Regions from separate parts of the Paenibacillus sp. FSL R5-0527 genome, predicted to be linked through region 2. Evidence: riboswitches for the same ligand, from Rfam matches in the RefSeq annotation. Region 2 holds a riboswitch; each other region holds the start of a gene.
What was found. Region 2 has a riboswitch for thiamine pyrophosphate ahead of NYE69_RS06400 (ABC transporter substrate-binding protein). Riboswitches for the same ligand answer to the same signal wherever they lie in the genome.

Region 1 (2,198 bases), 3.6 Mb from region 2:
CCGCCCGCACGGCCAGCTCCGCCTGATCCCCGCCGCTGCTCTCCCCGGCGTCCACGCCCTTGATGTCGCGGCTTTCCCCGAGCAGGTGGGCGATTTCCGCCGCGTTCCCCCTTAGTAGCGACACTTTGACCTCGCGCAGGATGCGCAGCGCCGATTCCGTGCGGAAGCGCGTCGCTCCCGCCCCGACCGGGTCCAGCAGCACCGGAACTCCATGGGCGTTCGCCGACGACCCGGCGATGATCATCGCCTCGACCTGGGCGGCGGACAGCGTTCCCAGGTTCAGCACGAGGGCGCCGGCGATCTTGGCCATATCGGCGGCTTCCTCCGGCGCGTAAGCCATCACCGGGGATGCGCCAAGCGCGTACAGGCCGTTGGCCGTAAAATTGGTTACGACGACGTTGGTCATATTGTGCACGAGCGGTTTCGCGTTCTGCACTTTTGTAAGCAAAGCGGATAATTCTTTTTCCAATATGCTCATTTGTAGTTCGCCCCCTTCGTTAATGCGCCCGCGACAACGGGTCATCGCTCCGCCGGCCCGTTTGAACCGGCCATTCCTCCAGCTTGTAGGCCATGTCCCAGAACAGGTACTCCAGCTGGCAGCTTTGCATGAAATGCTCCTCCATCCTCCGCCGTTCCGCTTCCGCCGCGGTTTCCGCCCATTGGTCGAGAACGTCCCGGAACCGCTGCGTCACGTCCGTCACCCGGCTGCCGTAAAACTGGATCCAATCGTGAAAAGGATGTTCCGGCACCGGCCTCACTTCCGCCAGCAGCTTGCGGCCGATTTCCAGATACGTCCAGGGGCAGGGCAGCAGCACGGCCAAGATTTCGCCCAAACTGCCTTCATGCGCCACCGTCAGCATGTGGCGGATGTAATGATGCGCGGACAGCGCCAAGGGGAAACCCTGCAGATCTTCAAAACGGACCCCTGCGACAGCGCAAAAATTTTGGTGCGGATGGATTTCACTGTTCAAAATAAAAGAGATCTGCTCGTTGAACAGGGCGATATCGCCGCGGCTTTCGCACTTCGATATGGCGATCCCGTAGATCCGCATGTACGCGTTCAAATACTCGTAATCCTGTTTGACGTAATGAATCAATTGCTCTTTCTGCAGATTGCCGTCGGCGATTCCCCGCACAAAAGGATGCTCAAAAATCGCTTCAAAAACCTCGTCCGCCCGCTGGCGCAGCATTTGCGTAAAACTCATCGTCTCCACCTCCGATAAAATGTGAACTGCGATACAGGAGCATCCATCCGTAGGGGCGTGGGGGCTTAGGGGCGGGTGAGAGGCGGGCCGCTTACAAGACAGCAAAAAAGCCGCCCCGTAGAGGGAGCGGCTTGAACGCGCAAAACCTGTCGCATGATACTTGCGATAACGTGCGGACGGCGCGATACCGGCTCCACTTTCCTACGCTAGTACGAACTAGATCAGGTTCAAAGGGTCCAAGATACGCTCTTGTCTCAGCCGAATACGGCGCCCCTAGTGGAATTTCCTATTCGATTCACTATCACTACTTTACCTGGATCTTCCTGGAGTGTCAATCCGCGTTGAATGCTTGCCGGGCACCCCCGCCGCCTTAGCGGAACTCGAGCCGGACCGTTTTGATCTCATACGGCGAAATCTGCAGTTCGGCAGGACCCCGATTGAGTTCGCCGGCAGGGCGTTCCATCAGGTCGGTTTCCTGCCAGGAGACAAAAGTGAGATCGCTCTCCAGGCGAACCGTCCCCCGGCCGCCTTTATACTCGTGGAAGCGGACGATCAGAGCGTCGCCGTCCTCCGCTTTTTTGACCGCGTCGATCGCTGCTTCGCCGCTGCCGCTGACGCGCACGGCCCGCAGCAAGGAGAAATTGGATGCCGCCGCCTGACCGCGCGTAGCGTACACCGGCTGATTCAGGAGCGCGGCGGCCTGTACGGTTTCGCCTTCGGACCAATGCCCCTCATGCGGATACAGCGCATACGTGAACGTATGCTCCCCGCGATCAGCCTCCGGATCGGGGTAGGTCGCCGATTTCAGCAGCGACAGCCTGATCACATTGTCTTTAATGTCATGCCCGTATTTGCAGTCGTTCAGCAGGCTGACGCCGTAACCGTGCTCCGACAGATCCGCCCACTGATGCCCGACCGTTTCGAACCGGGCCAAATCCCAGGAGGTGTTCCAATGCGTCGGGCGTTTGACGTTGCCGAACTGGATGTCGTAGG
Region 2 (2,198 bases):
AAATTCAGCATCCTTTCTTGGGTTTATTTTTCTTTTTACTCGGCAGGCAAAAAATCGTTTGTAAACGCGGCGCCGACATCAAGCGGCTTCTCCAGCAGCCCGCGCTCGTGCATCCAGTCGGAGTAGTTCTGCCATACTTCCTTTTTCTGCTCGCCCCAGCGGGCCGCGTCATCGCGGTATTTCGGGCTAAGCCACTTCTGGCTGGCGACGACCAGGTCATGGTCCAGTTCAGGCACCGCCTTCAGCAAAATTTGCGCGGCTTCGTCCGGATGATCGGCGGCGTAATTGTATCCTTTGGACACGGCGCGCATAAACGATTTGACCAGCTCCGGATCGTTTGCGATCGTTTTCTCGTTCGTCACGATAACCGGCGTGTAATAGTCGAGCTTATCGGAGTAGTCCTTGACGTACAGCATATCGAGCGGCTCGCCCCGGAGCTCCGCTTCAATGCCGGTCCAGGCGTAGAAAATCCAGGCGAAGTCGATGTCGCGCTTCACGGCGGTGAAGTAGTCGGCATCCCCGATGTTGAGGAATTTGACTTTGCCGACGTCGGCGCCTTCCAGGTCCATGATCGACTTCATGACGGCCTCTTCTACCGGAGATCCCCAACCGCCGTACGTTTTGCCTTCAAAATCCTTCGGCGATTTGATGTTTTTGCCGGCCGGAGCGGCGAAGCCGGAGGTGTTGTGCTGAATGACGGCCGCGATCGATACGAGCGGAACGCCTTGCGTCCGGCTCTGCGTGACGTTCTCCTGCACGCTGACGCCAAACGGCGCCTCGCCGGAAGCGACCATCGCTTCCGCGCCGCCGGAGCCGGGGAGCACGATATCCACGTTCAGGCCTTCCTCCTTGAAATATCCCAGCTCTTTGGCGACGTATAAACCGGTATGGTTCGTGTTGGGGCTCCAGTCGAGCACGAGCTTAACGTCGCGCGGCGCCTTGGCCCCTCCATTGTCCGCGGCGGCACCCGCGGCCGGATTGCCTTCGCTGCCGCCGGCGGCTTGGCCGCCGCAGCCGGCCAGGACCAGCAGGAGGCAGGATAGGGCCGCCGCCAGGGAAGTCCGTTTTTTTCTTTTCACAGCCATTCTCTCCTTCATTTCGTTAAATTTCCGCTAGTTGTGTTCATCTATAACCTGAAGGCGCCCGAAAGCTTTATGGCCATAAGGTCCGGACAATAAAAAAGCGTCCCGGATTCGGGACGCTGATCGGCGGGCGGAATTTAAAACATCCAAAATCATTCCATCCATGACGGCTCCCTACGCTGGCATTATCCAGATCAGGTTTAAGGGTCAGTATCTTGGAGGGATACAATCTCAGCCGGCCGATTCCAGCACCCCTGAACGATTCAACTGCAGAGTTCAATAGTCATTATAATTTTCTCCGGCGCGTCTGTCCAGCCCGGCAAAGGGAGGAGGTTTGAAATATCAGGAGATTTGCTTTCTATTTGGAAAACCGTTATAATTGAACCAATAGATGGTTTGAAAACGTGATATTTCACGTATTGAAAGGGTGCCGCTTTTGCGGATGGAACTTTTTTCAATGTGTGATTTTTTTTGATAGGCTCAACGCTCTTGGTGTGCCCCAATAGCGCCAGGAGCCGTTTTTATTCAGCTCATACAAGCGGCGTTTGGCTGCTTGCCGAATTGGTTGACCAACATCCATTTTGAGGAGGAAAATGATGAGCTACCGTAAAAAACCGTTGGAGGAAATTCCCGAGGAGAACACCCCGGTCTGGTCATGCACCAGCGAGGATTGCAACGGCTGGATGCGGGACAATTTTACGTTCGACTACACGCCGGTATGTCCTTTATGCTCTTCGGAAATGGAGAAGGGGATGAGGATGCTGCCTCAACTGAAAAATCCCACCTTCGATCCCAGAACGTCTTCCTAGGCTAATCCGATTTTTGTATAAATACCGTTGCTTGCCCCCAAACAGCCGTGTTCGCCCCAAAGCGAATGCGGCTGTTTGCCGTTTTGCGGCAGCCGGGAGAAAAAGATTGCATCTCCATTTAAAATCCACTATGTTGGAGGTACTACACGAAAAACAACCAGAAGGGGGGAATTTGCCCGCCTATGCATGGAAATTACAAGGTGGCATCGCAGGTTTTCGACATTCCCTCCGGAAGCAAGCAAAGAAAATTCGCGGTTTTTCTGGCCATTTTGATCGTGGCCATGTCGATGGCGGCGATTCCGCTCGG
Region 3 (2,198 bases), 4.9 Mb from region 2:
AACGCTGCGACGCACAGCGCATCGGAACCTCCACAAGCCGCGGGATAATCCCCGACAGCACCTGAAGAAGCGTGGATTTCCCGCTCCCGCTAGGGCCGAGCAGGAGCACTTTTTCCCCGCGAAAAGCCCGAAAGCTCAAATCCTTAAACACAAACCGCGTCTCCCCCGGAAATTTCAGCCTAAGATCGCAAACTTCAACGGCCGTTTCCATGGTTAATCATCCAGCGCCGCATAATCTTTGGGATCGACGGGGCGCAGCAGGGTGGTCACGCCCGTGGCCTCCACGGCTTTGGCCAGCCCGTAAGCGAAGTAACCGGCGATCAGCGCGGAGCTGACGGCCCGCATTGCGTATTTGGCGATCAGCAGCCAGGTTTCATAGTCCTGCACGTATCCGTAATAAATATCCGGAATGATGGAGCCGACCGCGGCCCCGATGCCGGCCAAAGCGGCGATGGAACCGGAAAATTTGCGGTACCGGAAAGCCGCGAATACGAGCTCCGCCCCCAAGCCTTGCAGCACACTGTACAGCACAAGCTGAACGCCCCATTCGCTGCCGAACAAAATTTCCACATGAGCCGCGGCCACTTCCGCGATCAGCGCCACCCCCGGCTTGCGGATCAGCAAAAATACGAGCGTCGGAGCCAGAAACCACATTCCGTAGACGATTTCATCGGCCTGCGGAAACAGCGGCGAGAACAAGTTATACACCGAGCTCCAGAAATGATAAACTACGCCAAGCACGACCGACACGAGCACGGTCACCAGCAGATCGCTCAGCTTCAGCCCGCGGCCGCTTTGTTTTGTTGCTGCTTCTTGCATGTTTTTCTCCCCTTTTCAAAAAATATATTTTTTTCGCAAACGACAAAAAACCGCCAGAATAAGCTCAGGCGGCGCTCAGGTCACGGGTATGGACGCAGGGTATATCCCGGACATTCGATTCTCTACGCTGGCATTATCCAGATCAGATTAACGGTCCGCAGCGGAATATGCTGCCATCTCAGCCTGATTCACTCAAGCCCCCGTATCGTATGCGATTGTCTTTAACATACACCAACCGTTTTCAAGCATCAAGAACAAATTTTAAACATTCAAGTTTCAATGCGCAGGAGAAACCGCTCTCATATTGATTTCGTCCCCGTTCTGTGTCAAGATAAGCGGAAGTGGCACATCAAGAGTAGGAGGTTGCTTTCTTGGCGGCAGCATGGATGAAGTGGATGACGGAATTGTCCTCCCGCAAATCGGTTTGCAGGCTGATGGGAAAGTTTTCCCATTCGGAAATCAGCCGGCTGATGATCCCTTTGTTCGCAAAATCGTACGCAATTCCACTGCATGAAGCGGAAAAAGAACTGCGGGAATACCGGACGCTCAACGAATTTTTCACCCGCAAATTAAAGCCGGGCATGCGTCCGGTTCATGCGGAGCAGGGCGGCATGGTCAGCCCCGTGGACGCGCTGATTACGTTTATGGGGGAAATCCGCTCCGGCACGATTCTAAACGTGAAAGGCCAGGATTACTCCGTTGAGGAACTGCTCAACCGTTCCCCGCGCATCGAATCGTATAAGCATGGCTATGCTTTTGTGTTATATTTGAGCCCGACCGATTACCATCGCATCCATGCCCCCGTCACCGGCAAAAAGCTGGAAAGCGAGCATATCGAAGGCCGGGTATATCCGGTTAACGACTTCGGCATGCGCCATATGAAAAAGGTGTTATGCCGGAACGAGCGGCTGATTACGTATATTTCCCATGAGCATGGAGAGGTGGCGCTCGTCAAAGTCGGGGCGATGAACGTCAGCAGCATCAAATATACCGACGAACGGGCGAAAAGCTGGAACCAGGGAGACGATCTCGCCTATTTCGAATTCGGCTCCACCGTGGTGCTGCTGACCGAAAGCGGGAGTTTTCAGCCGTTGCCCGGACTAGAGGCCGGACAGAAGGTGCGAATGGGCGAGTTGCTCGGCCGCTTTACGTCTCCGTCGCGCTGCTTAAACGCCTGACGGCGTCTTGCCGCTTCATGAATGGCTGAACCATACGGGAGAGAGATGGGAATAAGGCTGGGGATTGGACAAACCGGCGTGGCATTTCAAGCGGGTACCCGCGTCACCGGAAATCTAACGGTTGTGGCGGCCGTTAGAATAAATACGCAACTTGTCGGGTTTGATATGAGCAGCAATGTGAGTTATGCCGCTATTGTGAGG

Region 1: linked by a shared signal. The riboswitch ahead of tenA (thiaminase II) and the one ahead of NYE69_RS06400 (ABC transporter substrate-binding protein) in region 2 are both predicted to bind thiamine pyrophosphate.
Region 3: linked by a shared signal. The riboswitch ahead of NYE69_RS28685 (ECF transporter S component) and the one ahead of NYE69_RS06400 (ABC transporter substrate-binding protein) in region 2 are both predicted to bind thiamine pyrophosphate.

What each region holds. Positions count from the first base shown of each region.
Region 1 covers NZ_JBBOYI010000001.1:5,108,594-5,110,791, forward strand. Annotated here, with positions in the region: gene thiM (hydroxyethylthiazole kinase) at 1-478, opposite strand, end outside; gene tenA (thiaminase II) at 498-1,205, opposite strand; TPP riboswitch at 1,387-1,490, opposite strand; gene NYE69_RS22580 (alpha-mannosidase) at 1,576-2,198, opposite strand, start outside.
Region 2 covers NZ_JBBOYI010000001.1:1,462,507-1,464,704, forward strand. Annotated here, with positions in the region: gene NYE69_RS06400 (ABC transporter substrate-binding protein) at 36-1,085, opposite strand; TPP riboswitch at 1,238-1,348, opposite strand; gene NYE69_RS06405 (cold-shock protein) at 1,679-1,891, shown strand; gene NYE69_RS06410 (GGDEF domain-containing protein) at 2,074-2,198, shown strand, end outside.
Region 3 covers NZ_JBBOYI010000001.1:6,376,636-6,378,833, forward strand. Annotated here, with positions in the region: gene NYE69_RS28680 (ABC transporter ATP-binding protein) at 1-211, opposite strand, end outside; gene NYE69_RS28685 (ECF transporter S component) at 214-819, opposite strand; TPP riboswitch at 922-1,033, opposite strand; gene asd (archaetidylserine decarboxylase) at 1,191-1,997, shown strand.